DNA from 3 places in the Arthrobacter sp. A5 genome. Region 2 is predicted to be linked to each of the others. Evidence: predicted binding sites of a transcription regulator. Region 2 holds the regulator's gene; each other region holds the start of a gene.
What was found. Region 2 encodes HrcA, which represses chaperone genes, less so after heat shock. Its sites were predicted from a motif close to TTNGCACTCGNNNNNNNCGAGTGCNAA; they were not measured.
Positions count from the first base shown of each region.

Region 1 (5,074 bases), 1.3 Mb from region 2:
GTGGAAGGTTCAGGTAGGGCAGCAACAGCGCAAGCAGCGAGCCGAGGGCAAATTCCCAGAGCCGGGCGCGGGTATCAAAATATGCGAACGCCTGGTTGCTGCCGGTCTCGCGGATGGAAACGAGCAGCGAAAGGATGAAGATCAGGCCGAAAATGTAGGTCAGCAGCACCCGGTAGCGCAGCCGGAACGTCCTGGCCAGCAGCGCCGCGGCCGCAAAGATCAGGGGCCACAAAATAAACACTTGTCCTTGGATGGACAGCGACCAGAAATGCTGCAGCGGACTCGCCAGGCTGTGATCCGCCGCATAGTAATCCACCGAGTTGGACGTCAGTGCCCAGTTTTCAAAGTAGAACGCGGACGCCCACGTTTGAGCGAAGATGTCTTTCCATCGCGTCTGCGGCAGCCACAGGTAGGTCGCCGCCAGCACCGAAAGCAGGACAACGACGACGGCGGGCAGCAGCCGCTTGAACAGGTGCAGCCAGTGCTTGAGCAGGTCCAGCGGCGTCCCCCGCTCCACCCTGCCGACGAACTGGCGGGTCATCAGGAAGGCGGATACCAGCAGGAATATGTCCACCCCGCCGGACACCCGGCCCAGCCAGACATGGTAGATGACCACCATCAGCACGGCCAGTGAACGCAGCCCCTGAACCTCCGGCAGGAACTTCCGGTTGTGGGGTCCACCGTTCGCGGACCCTGCCGCGGACGACCTCCCGGAGCCCGTGGGCCTGGCCATGGTCCCGGTTGTCACTCGTTAATCACCTAACGTTCAGCAAAAGTCCATTCCGCGGCAGCGGGAACTCAACCTTCCACGTTACCTGAACGTGACCTTCCGCTGCCACGTTAGTGTTTCTTGCCACTTTTGCGGCAGCAACAGAACTGCCCCGCAGCAGCTGCGCGCAAACCGGGGTTTACGTGCAGCCGATGCGGGGCAGTGGTACCAGCGGGAATTCTAGTGCTGATTACCTGATTCGTCATCGTCGTCGGCCGGCTTTTCCGTCACCAGGGCCTCGGTGGTGAGGACCAGTGCGGCGATGGAAGCAGCGTTACGCAGCGCGGAACGCGTGACCTTCACCGGGTCGATGATGCCGGCTGCAATCAGGTCGCCGTACTCGCCGGTGGCGGCGTTGAAGCCGTGGCCATCGGGGAGTTCGCCAACCTTGTTGACCACCACATAGCCGTCATGCCCGGCGTTCTGGGCAATCCAGCGCAGCGGCTGGGCAATGGCGCGGCGGACAAGTCCGACGGCGGTCGCGGCGTCGCCGTCGAGCTTGGAGACGTAAGGATCATCGTCCAGGGCCTTGGCGGCCTGGACCAGTGCGGAACCGCCACCAGCCACGATGCCCTCTTCGAGCGCGGCGCGGGTGGAGGAAACGGCATCCTCGATGCGGTGTTTCTTCTCCTTGAGCTCGACCTCGGTGGCTGCGCCGACCTTGATCACGCCGATGCCTCCGGCCAGCTTGGCCAGACGCTCCTGCAGCTTCTCTTTGTCCCAATCGGAATCGGTGCGCTCGAGTTCGGCGCGGATCTGCTTGACGCGGTCCGCGACGTCCTCGGACGAGCCGGCGCCGTCGACAATGGTGGTGGTGTCCTTGGTGACGGTGATCCGGCGTGCGGTGCCGAGCACCTCGAGGCCGACCTGGTCCAGGCTCAGGCCGATCTCCGGGGAGACCACCTGCGCACCGGTCAGGGTCGCGATGTCCTGCAGCATCGCCTTGCGGCGGTCGCCGAAGCCCGGTGCCTTGACGGCAACCACGTTCAGCGTGCCGCGGATTTTGTTGACGATCAGCGTGGACAGAGCCTCGCCGTCGACGTCCTCGGCAATGATGAACAGCGGCTTGGCGGCCTGCAGAGCCTTCTCCAGCAGGGGCAGGAAATCCTGGATGGAGGAGATCTTGCCCTGGTTGATCAGGATCAGCGCATCTTCCAGCACCGCTTCCTGGCGCTCGGCGTCGGTGACGAAGTACGGCGAGAGGTAGCCCTTGTCGAACTGCATACCTTCGGTGAGCACCAGCTCGGTTGCCGTGGTGGAGGATTCCTCAATGGTGATCACACCATCCTTGCCGACCTTGTCGAATGCCTCGGCGAGCAGTTCGCCGATTTCCGGGCTCTGGGCCGAGATGGCGGCAACTTCCGCCACCTGACGTCCCTGGACCTCGCGGGCATTCTCCAACAGACGCTTGGCGATCGCGTCCACCGATACCTCGATGCCGCGCTTCAGGTCTCCGGGAGCGGCGCCCGCGGCAACGTTGCGCAGGCCTTCCTTGACCAGAGCCTGCGCCAAGACCGTCGCCGTCGTCGTTCCATCGCCGGCCACGTCGTTGGTCTTGGTCGCAACTTCCTTTGCCAGCTGCGCACCAAGGTTCTCGTACGGGTCCTCGAGCTCCACCTCACGGGCGATCGTAACGCCGTCGTTCGTGATGGTGGGGGCACCCCACTTCTTATCCAGCACAACGTTGCGGCCGCGCGGCCCCAGGGTCACCTTGACGGTGTTCGCCAGCTTATCGATGCCGGCTTCCAGGGAACGGCGGGCAGCGTCGTTGAATTCCAGCTGCTTTGCCATAATTCTGTGTCCTTTCAAGGCGAAACCCCGCACCCTGGATCCCGGAAGGGAGCGGCGGTGCGGGGATCCGTCAAAGCGATATGTGCTTCAGGAAGCTACTTAGCTGTTAGTTAGCTAGGTGCTACTTAACTACGATGGCGAGAACGTCGCGGGCGGACAGCACCAACAGTTCCTCGCCGCCCGTCTTGACTTCGGTTCCACCGTACTTGGAGTAGATGACGACGTCGCCGACGGCTACATCAATCGGGACGCGGTTGCCGTTGTCATCAATGCGGCCTGGGCCGACTGCGACAACTTCACCTTCCTGAGGCTTTTCCTTGGCGGTGTCCGGGATCACCAGGCCGGAAGCAGTAGTCTGCTCGGCTTCCAGCTGACGGACAACAATACGATCCTCAAGAGGCTTAATAGAGACCGACACTCGGACCTCCCCTTCACATGAGTAAAATCTGCGGATGATTGCAATGAATGCGTCAACGTTGGTACTGCCAGCCGTCGTCGCGGTGCCGGTGGCAAGACCGTTTGCCGCACTCATCTTCAATTAGCACCCTACGGGTGAGAGTGCTAACCCCGACTCTATGGTTTGGCTGGCACTCGGTCAAGGTGAGTGCCAGTTTTCGCTTCGTGTCCGCCGTCAGCGGAAAACGGTGTGGGCGTCGTGGCTGCCCGGTCCGCGGCGCTCGCACAGCGGCGAAACCCGGTGGTGCGCAGGATAGGCACCACCGCATCCGGCGGGGCCCGCCCTGCGCTCATTGCACCGGATAGGCTTCTTTACATGGCCCAGGAACAGATTTCACCCCTTTTCACCTCCGAAGGCTGGGAGCTGCTGAACTCGCTGGGCCCGTACGCCGAAAAGGATGCCCTCGCGCTCAACTCCCGGCTGCGCACTGCAGGGCACTCCGCCGAACTTGTCTCCGCCGTACTGACACAGTCCCGGCTGCGGACCAAGGCCGAGGCCAAGTTCGGCGAGTTCGCCCGCCAGATGATTTTCACGCGGGCCGGGCTGGAGCAGGCCACGCGGCTCAACGTGGCGGCGCGGCACGCGGAACGCTTCATCTCCGCCAAGGTGGCGCACGTGGCTGATCTGGGCTGCGGGATCGGGGCCGATTCGCTGGCGCTCTCGAGCCTGGACATTGCGGTGACCGCCGTGGAGCTGGACGAGACCACCGCGGCCTGCGCCACCTTGAACCTGATGCCCTTCCCGTCCGCCACGGTGATCCAGGCGGACGCCACCACGGTGGATCTGACCGGAGTTGACGGCGTCTGGCTTGACCCGGCCCGGCGGACGACCACGACGTCGGGGACCACCAGGTTGTTTGATCCGGAGGCTTTTTCGCCGCCACTGTCCTTCGTCGAAACCCTGGCTGCGCGGGGCCTGGCCGTGGGCGTCAAACTGGGCCCCGGTATACCGCACGAATCCCTCCCGGCGGGCTGCGAAGCGCAATGGGTCTCTGTCGACGGCGACGTTGTGGAGGCGGCCCTGTGGTTCAACGCGCTCGCCCGGCCGGAGGTGAACCGCGCGGCGCTGGTGATCGGGGCGCGGGGGTCCGCGGAGCTGACCAGCGCGGTACCCTACGATCCTTCAGCGCAGGACGTTGAAACGGGTCCGGCGGAAGGCTACCTCTATGAGCCCGATGGAGCGGTCATCCGTGCCGGTCTGGTTGCGGATCTGGCCAGGACCATTGACGGGCATCTGCTCGATCCCCATATTGCCTACATCTGCGCAGCGGAGCTGCGGGACACGCCGTTTGCTAGGGCCTACCGCGTGCTTGAGGTGAAACCCTACAACGTCCGGGCTCTGAAGAGCTGGGTGCAGGCCAACCGGATCGGGGTGCTGGACATCAAGAAGCGCGGCATGGCGGTCACCCCGGAGGAACTGCGCAAGCAGTTGCTCCCCGGTGCGGGCAAGCGGCGGAAGGACGCCATTAACACCGCAACCCTGGTCCTGACCCGGATCGGTGCTGACCGGGTCGCGATCGTCGTCGAGCCCGTCACTCACCCTGCACTGCCGCGTGCGCTGTGACCGATAACTGGCTGTGACCCGTGCCGTTTTTCGACGTCTCCTGCACACTTCAGCTGTAGCGTGCGAGCGAACAGTCGCGCGAGGTGCGCACGCCGTCCTTTTTGCCCTTTTTCTCGGCCCAAAGAAACTTTTCCCCAACCTCCAACCCCAGACTTGAGAGCGGAATCTCGACCCGGTCACAAGGGCGCAGGGCTTTATCCTGTGCTATCGGGAAGTGCCCAGAACCTTAGGAATGGCTTCCGCGGGGGACCGTCTCGTAGTGTACTGGCCAATTCAAACTTTCCTTCGGACAGAGCAGTTATCCACGGCTCTGGCTCAAGTCCGCGCTTCTATCAGCGGCAACGCGGGCACTGGTCGCAGCCTCGCTCTCCGCCCGTCCCGGAACCCGGTAACCCGGTCATCATCGCTCAAGGTGTAGTCAAGAGCCCATTTCGCTCGCTGCCACCACTGGTCCTTTCGGTCGGTCCTCCCCTTGAGACCTCGGTCCGCCGACG
Region 1 is NZ_CP180316.1:3,595,056-3,600,129, forward strand. Features, by position in the region: gene ACLLJI_RS16955 (acyltransferase family protein) at 1-748, opposite strand, end outside; gene groL (chaperonin GroEL) at 950-2,560, opposite strand; gene groES (co-chaperone GroES) at 2,682-2,978, opposite strand; gene ACLLJI_RS16970 (THUMP-like domain-containing protein) at 3,333-4,580, shown strand.
Region 1: a site for HrcA is predicted at 3,145-3,171, ahead of groES (co-chaperone GroES). Genes of this name have one in related genera too.

Region 2 (5,074 bases):
CGAAAATACTCATTAGCGCTACCAGCGGCCCAGTTCAGCTAGCGCTACCAGCGGCCCAGCTCAGCTAGCGCTACCAGCGGCCCAGCTCAGCTAGCGCTACCAGCGGCCCAGCTCAGCTAGCGCTACCAGCGGCCCAGCTCAACGCTGAGCAGGGCGACGGCGGCGGGGCCGGCTGTGGAGGAGCGCAGCACATGCGGGCCAAGCCGGACCGGCACGGCGCCCGCACCCGTCAGCAGATCCAGTTCCCTGCCGCTGATGCCACCCTCGGGCCCCACAATGATCAAAATTTCGTCATTCGCCGCGGCGTCATCCAGGCCGGGGTCATTCCCGGCTGTGCCACTGGCCGGCATGTCATTGCCCACTGTGTCAATCCCAGCTGTGTCAATGTCAATCCCAGCCCGGGCGCTTCCGCCGGTACGGGCGCGCAGCCGACCCACGGTTCCGCTCAGTGGGTCGGCTGCCCCTTCATGCAGGACCAAGGCAAGAGAGGCTGTCTCGACGCGTTTAAGCAGCCCCGCGGTCTCCACCGCCCCGCAGACATCCGGGATCCAGGCTCGCCGGGCCTGTTTGGCTGCCGCCCTGACGGTACTGCGCCATTTCGCCAGGGATTTTGCCGCCCGCTCGCCCTTCCAGCGGACGATGGAGCGTTCGGACTGCCACGGAATGAAGCCATCGGCACCGAGTTCGGTCGCCGTCTCGATGGCCAGTTCGTCACGGTCGCCCTTGGCGAGCGCCTGGGCGAGGATTAAACGCACAGCAGGGGCAGGCTCCGTGGACACGCGCTCCACCCGGACGCTCAGCTCGCCGGCGCCAGCGACGGTGACAATGCCGGTCACCCGACGTCCGGCTCCATCCACCAGATCCAGCACCTCACCGGGGCCGAGCCGCTTTACGGTGACCGCATGCCTGCCTTCCGGTCCGCCCAGGACAAACACCGAACCAGCAGCCAGCGGGGCCAACTCGGCGGGTCCGGCGAAGAAGATCGGGTTTATCATGCGGAGGCTAGAGGCTTCCGAACTTATCGCGGAGCTTGGAGAACATTCCGCCGCTGGTGACAAGCTTCCCCTCGCTGACCTGCTCGCCGCGCAGCGCGGCGAGCTGGTGGAGCAGCTCCTGCTGGGCGGCGTCTATCCGGCTCGGTGTTTCCACATTTATGTGGACCCGCAGGTCCCCGCGGCCATGACCGCGCAGGTGGGTCACCCCCAGGCCGCGCAGCAGGATAACTTCTCCGGACTGCAGGCCGGCTTTGACGCTGATGGGCTGTTCGCCGTCGTATGTTTCCAGGGTCAGCTCGGTGCCCAGTGCCGCCGCGGTCATCGGAACGCTGAGCGTAGCATGCAGATCATCGCCATCGCGCAGGAACGACGGATCATTATTGACCTTGATTTCCACATACAGATCGCCGGCAGGACCGCCGGCAGGACCGGCTTCACCTTGGGCGCCCAGCTGAATCCGGGTGCCGGTTCCCACCCCGGCCGGGACCTTGATGGTCAACGTGCGGCGGCTGCGGACGCGGCCATCGCCGGCGCATTCGTTGCAGGGATCCAGAATCATTGTGCCGAACCCCTGGCAGGAGCCACAGGGGGCGACGGTCATGACCTGTCCGAGGATGGAGCGCACCGGACGCTGCACCTGGCCGCTGCCGTGGCAGATGTCGCAGGTGGTCGGGTGCGTCCCCGGCTGGCAGCAACCGCCGTTGCACGTGGGGCAGACGACGGCGGTCTCCACTTCGATCTTTTTGTTGACCCCGAAGACGGCGTCGCTGAGATCGATCCGCACATTGATCAACGCATCCTGGCCCCGGCGCGTGCGCGATGCCGGTCCTGCCTGGCTGGACCCGCCAAAGAATGTCTCGAAGATGTCCTGGAAGGCAAAGCCCTGGCCGCCGAAACCGGCCCCGGCGCCGTTATCGGTGCCGTTTTCATTTCCGGTGGTGTCGTAAATGCGGCGCTTCTGCGGATCGGAGAGCACCTCGTAGGCGTGGCTGACGTTCTTGAAGCGTTCCTGGGCGTCGCCCCCCTCGGCCACATCCGGGTGGTATTTGCGGGCCAGTTTGCGGTACGCCTTCTTAATTTCCTCGCCGGTCGCGTCGCGGGAAACACCCAGGGCTTCATAGTGGTTACTCAAGGTCTCTTACTTTCTCTGTGTCTTCTGTCAGACCGGCCCACATCACCTTTCGGTGAAGCGGCCGGGCAAACCTGTCCGGTCAGTCTTAGCTGGCCAAAATCCGCGAAAGATAGCGGGCTACCGCCCGCACCGCCGCCATCGTGTTCGGATAGTCCATCCGCGTGGGACCCAGCACACCGATCTTTGCCAGCGCATCGGGGCCATAACCGGTGGCAACCACGGAGGCCTCCACCAGTGCGTCGTACGGATTTTCACGCCCGATGCTCACGGAAACACCGCGGGCATCCTGCGCCATGTCCGTGAGCAGCCGCAGCATCACAACCTGTTCCTCGAGGGCATCAAGCACGGGGCCGATGCTCAGCGGGAAATCGACGTTGGAGCGGGCCAGATTCGCCGTGCCTGCCATCACGATCCGGTCCTCGCGCGCCGCCACGGCCAACTGCGCCAGTGCCGCGGCCAGCCGCAGCCCGGCCGGCCGGGTTTCCCTTGGCAGACTTGCCGGAACTCCCGCTAGCGTGGCGGGAAGCGCAGCCAGCTCGGTGCCCAGCAGCGCCGTCAGAAACCTGCCACGAAGCTGCGCGAGCGTGGTCTCATCGAGCTGCTGGCCGACGTCGCTTACGCGCTGATCGACCTTTCCGGATGCCAGAATCAGCACGATCAGCACCTGATGCGGCGCCAGCAGGACAAATTCGACGTGCCGCACCGTGGCGGTCGCCGTCCGGGGATACTGCACGACGGCGACCTGGTTCGTCAGCTGCGCCAGCGTCCGCACGGTACGGTCCAAAATTTCATCCAAGTCATCCGAACCGTCCAGCAACGCCTGGATGGCGCGCCGCTCGGCCCCGGAGAGAGGCTTCACCGCCGAAATCTGGTCGACAAAGAGCCGGTAGCCCTTATCGGTGGGAATCCTACCCGAGCTGGTGTGCGGGGCAGTGATCAGGCCCTCCTCTTCCAGCGCAGCCATGTCGTTGCGGATGGTGGCGCTGGAGACCCCCAGGTGATGGCGGTCCACCAGAGCCTTCGAACCAACCGGCTCCCGCGAATGGACGTAGTCCTCGACGATGGCCCGCAGGACTTCCAGCTTGCGCGGTTCACTCATCGGCACACCTCCCGCCCGGTCCGGTTCGATCTGACCGCGCTTCATTCCGCGGCCGGCATTAGCACTCTGCCTGTCCAACTGCTAAGTCTAATACCTTTCCCGCGCGCGGTTGTTAGCATGAGTATTCCGCTATGAGAGGCAGTGCCGTGAGCTATGACCAGTGGGGTCCGCAGGACCTTTCCGCCCCCGTCGGCACCGTGCTGCCGGAGGTTCCGGCCGCCCAAGGACTTGTGCTGGAGGACGTGCAAAGCGGCTGGGTCGGCGCAGTGGTACGGATTGAGAAGTCCGGCGGCATGCACATCGTGGTGCTCGAGGACAGGCGCGGGCGGACCAAGTCATACCAATTGGGCTTCGGCTTCCTGGTGGACGGGCGACCGGTTCAGCTGGTCGCTCCCCGGACGAGCAAGACAGTCACAGCGCAGCGCACCGCCTCCGGTTCAGTCAAGGTCGCCGGTATGCGGGCGCAGGTGGCCCGGGCAAGCCGTATCTGGGTGGAAGGCAAGCATGACGCCGAACTGGTCGAAAAAGTCTGGGGCGACGATCTGCGGGTGGAGGGCATCGTCGTCGAGCCCCTGCACGGAGTTGACGATCTGGCCGGTCTGGTCCGTGACTTCTCCCCCGGCCCAGGACGGCGGCTGGGCATCCTGGTGGACCACCTGGTGCCCAATTCCAAGGAAACCCGGATCGCCGCGGAGGCAATGCGGACCCCGGGTGCCCGGAACAATGTACTCATTGTGGGCCACCCCTACGTGGATGTCTGGCAGGCCATCAGACCACAGGTGCTCGGCATCGGCGCGTGGCCGCAGGTGCCTCGCACGGTCGAATGGAAGGTCGGAATTCTGCAGGCGTTCGGCTGGCCGCATCAAGGACCGGCCGATATTGCGATCGGCTGGCGGCGGTTGCTCGGAAGCGTCCGGAGCTACGCGGATCTCGAACCGGCGCTGCTCGGGCGGGTGGAGGAAGTCATCGATTTCCTGACGGTTCCAGTATCCTAGAGGAAGCGGCCACCAATATTTTGGCCGGCCGGAACGACTTTCAGCGCAGTGCGGAGGAAAAAGCCAGTGGCTAAGACAGCGCGCGGTGACCAAGCCGACAGCACGCAGCCGCCCGTGGGGCGGCAGGAGCGTGCCCAGTACGAGGCTGTGCCGGCGAGTGCTCCCGCACTGACCCCCGTGGAGGACAGGCAGTGGGCGTTCATGGCCCATTGCGGCGGAATTTTGGGTTTCATCCCGTCCCTGATCATATATCTGGTCTTCCGTGAGCGGGGTCCATTTACCGCGCAGGAATCCAAGGAGGCATTGAATTTCACCGTGCCGCCGACGATCGTGGCGGCGGTGGCGAACATCATGGCCGTGCTGCTTGCCGGTGTGGCGCCGCTGGCGGGGACGGTTTTCGCGTTTCTGGCCGTGGGGATCTGGATTTTCCTCACGGTGTATTCCGTTATTGCTGCGGTGCAGGTCAACCGCGGGCAGCCCTACCGCTACCTGTGGAGCCTGCGTCTGATGCACTGAGCCCGGGCGGCCAGTCAGTCCTCAAGCAGCCGGCGCACCACGGCATCGGCCAGCAGCCTGCCTCGCAGCGTCAGCACGAGGTGACCGGCGAAGGCTGCGCGTGGATCGATCAGTTCGTCGGCTATTAGCCGGGCAATCTCGTGCTTGGCGCCCGTCGACAAGGTGTTCACCGCGATCCCGTCGGACAAACGCGTCAGCAGCATGATCCGTTCCATTTCGCGGGTCCCTGCGTCCAGCGTTTCGCGGCCGGCCGCCGGGGACAGTCCAGCAGCCAGCCTCCCGGCGTAGGCCGCGGGGTGTTTGACATTCCACCAACGGACGCCGCCGATATGCGAAT
Region 2 is NZ_CP180316.1:2,284,710-2,289,783, forward strand. Features, by position in the region: gene ACLLJI_RS10735 (16S rRNA (uracil(1498)-N(3))-methyltransferase) at 123-995, opposite strand; gene dnaJ (molecular chaperone DnaJ) at 1,003-2,127, opposite strand; gene hrcA (heat-inducible transcriptional repressor HrcA) at 2,213-3,271, opposite strand; gene ACLLJI_RS10750 (DUF3097 domain-containing protein) at 3,373-4,221, shown strand; gene ACLLJI_RS10755 (DUF4870 domain-containing protein) at 4,288-4,737, shown strand; gene hemW (radical SAM family heme chaperone HemW) at 4,752-5,074, opposite strand, start outside.

Region 3 (5,074 bases), 1.7 Mb from region 2:
TGATGACGTATTGGCTGTCGCAGAGGATCCGCAGGTGCTCGTCCGGCACGTGCTCGGTGGACCGGAAGAGATCAAGCACCGCCATCAGCTCGCCCTGATTGTTGGTGCCGTGTGGCCATCCGCCGGCCCGCCACCGGGAATCGTCCACGTACCAAGCCCAGCCGGCGGGTCCTGGGTTTCCAAGGGCAGATCCGTCCGCGGCAGCAACAATCGTCATGCATCCATACTTTCAGATCCAAGCCACCGTTAAGACACCAAAGGCGCCCCTGCCAAAAACTAAGGTGGCAGGAGCGCCTAGGCGCTTGGAGAGCAGAGTGGCTTAGAAGCCGCCCATGCCCCCCATGTCCTCTGCACCCGGGCCGGCCGGAGCTGACTTCTGCGGCTTGTCGGCCACAACGGCTTCGGTGGTCAGGAACAGACCGGCGATGGAGGCCGCGTTCTGCAGAGCGGATCGAGTCACCTTTACCGGGTCGTTGACTCCGGCGGCGAGCAGGTCCTCGTAGACGCCGGTTGCGGCGTTAAGGCCGTGGCCGACCGGCAGGCCGCGGACCTTGTCGACGACGACGCCGGGCTCCATGCCTGCGTTGAACGCGATCTGCTTCAGCGGTGCGTCGATGGCAACGCGGACGATGTTCGCGCCGGTAGCTTCATCACCGGTCAGGCTGAGGTTGGCAAATGCCTTGACCCCGGCCTGAATCAGAGCGACGCCACCGCCGGGGACGATGCCTTCTTCCACAGCGGCCTTGGCGTTACGCACTGCATCCTCGATGCGGTGCTTGCGCTCCTTGAGCTCAACCTCGGTTGCGGCTCCGGCCTTGATGACCGCAACGCCGCCGGCCAGCTTGGCCAGGCGCTCCTGCAGCTTCTCGCGGTCGTAGTCCGAATCGGAGTTTTCGATCTCGGCGCGGATCTGGGCAACCCGGCCTGCGATGGCCTCGGCGTCGCCGGCGCCCTCAACGATGGTGGTCTCGTCCTTGGTGACAACAACCTTGCGTGCGCTGCCCAGCAGCTCAAGGGTGGTGTTCTCCAGCTTGAGGCCGACCTCTTCGGCAATGACCTGTCCGCCGGTCAGAATGGCGATGTCCGCCAGCTGAGCCTTGCGGCGGTCGCCGAAGCCGGGTGCCTTGACGGCAACGGACTTGAAGGTGCCGCGGATCTTGTTCACGATCAGCGTGGCCAGGGCCTCGCCCTCGATGTCCTCGGCGATGATCAGCAGCGGTTTGGACGACTGCATGACCTTTTCCAGAACGGCAACGAGATCCTTCACGTTGGCGATCTTGGAGTTGGCGATCAGGATGTACGGGTCTTCGAGGACCGTTTCCTGGCGCTCTGCGTCGGTGACGAAGTACGCGGAGATGTAGCCCTTGTCGAAGCGCATGCCCTCGGTGAGCTCAAGCTCCAGCCCGAAGGTGTTGGACTCCTCGACGGTGATAACACCTTCCTTGCCGACCTTGTCCAGCGCCTCAGCGATCAGGGCGCCGATTTCGGGATCGCCGGCGGAGATGGACGCGGTTGCGGCGATCTCTTCCTTGGTCTCGATTTCTTTGGCGGAGGCGAGCAGCTCGGCGATAACGGCTTCGACAGCCTTCTCGATGCCGCGCTTGAGGCTCAGTGGGTCGGCTCCGGCCGCGACGTTCCGCAGGCCTTCCTTGACCAGGGCCTGTGCCAGAACGGTCGCCGTCGTCGTACCGTCACCGGCGACGTCGTCGGTCTTCTTGGCAACTTCCTTGACCAGCTCGGCGCCGATCTTTTCGTAAGGATCGTCCAGCTCGATCTCCTTGGCGATGGAAACACCATCGTTGGTGATCGTCGGAGCGCCCCACTTCTTTTCGAGCACAACGTTGCGGCCGCGCGGGCCGAGGGTGACCTTGACGGCGTCGGCGAGGATATTCAATCCCCGCTCCAGACCGCGGCGTGCCTCTTCATCGAATGCAATGATCTTGGCCATGTAGGCTTCAGTCCTTTCGGGACAGTCATTTTCGGACTCAGGACCAGGCTGCGGTGCCCGCGACGGACGAGCCGTGGACGCGGCGATCTCTATACGCCGGCCGGCAGGCTCTCACCACACTGGTTACTGCATCACTCGCTCCGGCACCTCGAGTTTTTAGCAGTCGGCACCGGAGAGTGCTAACTCAATAATTAGCACTCACCCGTGGAGAGTGCAAGCGGATCGGATTTCTTGCGCTGCCGGCGAACTCCGCGCCGGGGAAATTGCACCGCCAGCGTCGCCTCATTCTCTGGCGCCCCGCATGGTCATGGCATAGCGTTAATGAAGAATACATTCCCTTACGCGTTTGTCCCCCGCAACAGCATCAGGAGTCAGCATGAGCGAAAATCCGCAGCAGGGAAATCCGGCCGACCCCGATCTGCCCCGCGAGAACATGCCCTCCGAGTCACTTCCCGGATACCAGTCTCCCGACTCCCCCTACCAGCCTCCGGAGACAGGGGGCAGCGGATACGGCCAAGCCCCTCCGGGCAAGGTTCCCTACCCCAGGCCGGACGAAGCCCCCGCTGCCGAGCCGGAGCAGTACGGTCAGCAGCCGTATCCCCAGCCGCCCGCGGGGCAGCAACCCTATGGCCAGCAGCTTGGGCAGCAGCCGTATCAGCAGTCATATAATCAGCAGCCCTACGGTCAGTCGCCCGGTCAGTCGCCCGGTCAGTCGCCGTACGGTCAGCAGGTATACGGTCAGCAGGTATACGGCCAGCCCGGCGTGGAACAGAAATCCAAAATTGCGGCCGGACTGCTCGGCATCTTCCTTGGCTCGTTCGGCGTCCACAATTTTTACCTTGGCTTCACGGGCAAGGCGGTGGCCCAGTTGCTGATTACTGTGCTGTCTATTGGTACCCTCTCCTGGGTCAGTTGGATCTGGGGCATTATTGAGGGAATTCTCATCCTGACCGGATCCGAAAACTTCAGACATGATGCCAAGGGGATCCCGCTGCGGGATTAACACTGCGGGACTGCCCCTGCGGGATTGACGCTGCGCGACCGCCAGCCAGAAACCGGAACCATGCCCGCAACCGCGGACGGAGCCGTAGCCAGGACCCGCGGCTGGATCTGTGCGCAGAATCCTGCCGCGGCCGGAGCCGCCGGCCGCAGCCGCGCCGGCTAAGAGTTCCCCAGTTTCCTCCTTCTATGTCCCTGAATGCGCAACTGAATGATCCGCGCCCCTCCGGCCAGGGCCACCAGGATCCCGCCCCCGACGGCCGCTATAAACAGCGCTATCCCCAAGGCCAGCGATCCCTCCAAGCCAAGGAAGTAAACCCTGACCTGATCCTGATTCTGGATGAAAAAGATAATCAGCAAAACCAGCACGGCCAGCGAAATGGCCACGGCGACCCAGACAGCCGCAGCGCGTGTCACACCTGTTCCACGGGGTATTTCCGTGCCGGAACGGCCGGGGTCCGTGCCGGAACGGCTCCGGCTCAAAGGCCCCTCGGGCTCGTCCGTTTCCTGTGCCCGGGGGCCGACCCCGGATGGAACGCCTCGTGACGGTTCGCTGGATTCGGTGCTCATGGTCCGACTCTCCTGTCTGTGACCGCGGATCCAGCGTTGCGGCCTCGTTGCTGGGGCCGGGACCGGACGTTCCGCGTTGCTGGTTCCGATACTTGTACTTAGGCAACATCCTAGGCCGGAAAGGGCCACCGCGCCCTTGCTCCCCGTACCCTTGCTCCCCGCACCGGCCGACAATAGGCTTGCTTACTATCAGTAGGCTTACTGCCACCAAGTTTGCCTGTCACCAGCTTTGCTTGCCACAGAGGGTGCTTACCATCAAGTTTAAGGAGAGCCGGATGCGGGTTGCTGTCATCGGAGCCACCGGGAACGTAGGAACAGCGCTGCTGCGGCGTCTTCACCAGGCCCCGGGAGTCGAATCCGTGCTGGGAATTGCCCGCCATCTCCCCGATCCCGACGCGGAGCCGTACGCCGATGTGCGCTGGCACAGCGTGGACATAGGGGCACCCGGGGCGGCGCCGCGTCTGGCCGCAGTACTTGACGGGGCCGACGTCGTCGTCAATCTTGCCTGGGCCATTCAGCCCAACCATGACGAGCCGACCATGTTCGCCACCAATGTCACCGGGCTGGAAAATGTGCTGCTTGCCGCGGCCAGTGCCAAGGCCCGGCACGTCGTATATGCCTCGTCCGTCGGCGCCTATAGTCCGGGGGCCAAGATCCGGCGCTCGGATGAAGCGTGGCCCACCGGAGGCATTCACACCTCGCATTACAGCCGGCACAAGGCGGCCAACGAGCGCCTGCTGGACGCGTTCGAGGCCCAGCATCCGGAGGTGGTAGTCAGCCGCCTGCGGCCCTCCCTGATTTTCCAGCGCGACGCCGGAAGTGAGGTCGGGCGCCTATTCCTCGGTCCCCTGGTGCCCAAGTACCTTGGCTACAAAATCACGACGCCGTTGCTGCCGCTGCCCCGCGAGCTGACGTTCCAGGCTGTACACGCGGACGACGTAGCGGACGCCTATTGGCGGGTCATCGCCGAGCGTGCGCCCGGCGCGTTCAATGTCGCGGCGGAACCGGTGATCACCCCCGAGCTGTTGGGGTGGATTCTCGGGACCCGCCGGATCATTACCTTGCCGCTGGTGGTGCTTCGTGCGCTGGCCGCGGTGACCTGGTGGCTTCGGCTGCAGCGTTCCGATCCGGGATGGGTGGACATGGCCGCGCAGTCACCGGTTATGAACACGGACAGGATCCGGGCGTTGGGTTGGGATCCGAAAATCAGCTCCGTGGACGCCATGGTGGCTGTGATCCAGGGCATGGGCTACGGCGACGGGGTGGCAGGTTCCCCCAAGCTGCAGCCGCGCCGGACGCGGGCCGGAAAGTGATCTCCACGGAACTTGCCGGTGCCCTGCGCAGGGCCGGCCTGCGCTGGATACCGGTCGCCGGCGACACGTTCTGCATCGAACGGCTGATCGACAGTCCCGACGTGCTCGAGGCAAATGAGGTTTTCGTGGTCAGCGATATGACGATCGAAGCCCACGCCTACCCCACCGGGACCGTACTGGGGATGAACGGGACCACTGAATGGGCGCTGGACTCCGTCTCACTGGAGGAATCGCTCTGGCTCCC
Region 3 is NZ_CP180316.1:571,456-576,529, reverse strand. Features, by position in the region: gene ACLLJI_RS02785 (RNase H family protein) at 1-217, opposite strand, end outside; gene groL (chaperonin GroEL) at 320-1,948, opposite strand; gene ACLLJI_RS02775 (NINE protein) at 2,325-2,951, shown strand; gene ACLLJI_RS02770 (LapA family protein) at 3,110-3,517, opposite strand; gene ACLLJI_RS02765 (NAD-dependent epimerase/dehydratase family protein) at 3,793-4,830, shown strand; gene ACLLJI_RS02760 (pilus assembly protein CpaE) at 4,827-5,074, shown strand, end outside.
Region 3: a site for HrcA is predicted at 2,105-2,131, ahead of groL (chaperonin GroEL). Genes of this name have one in related genera too.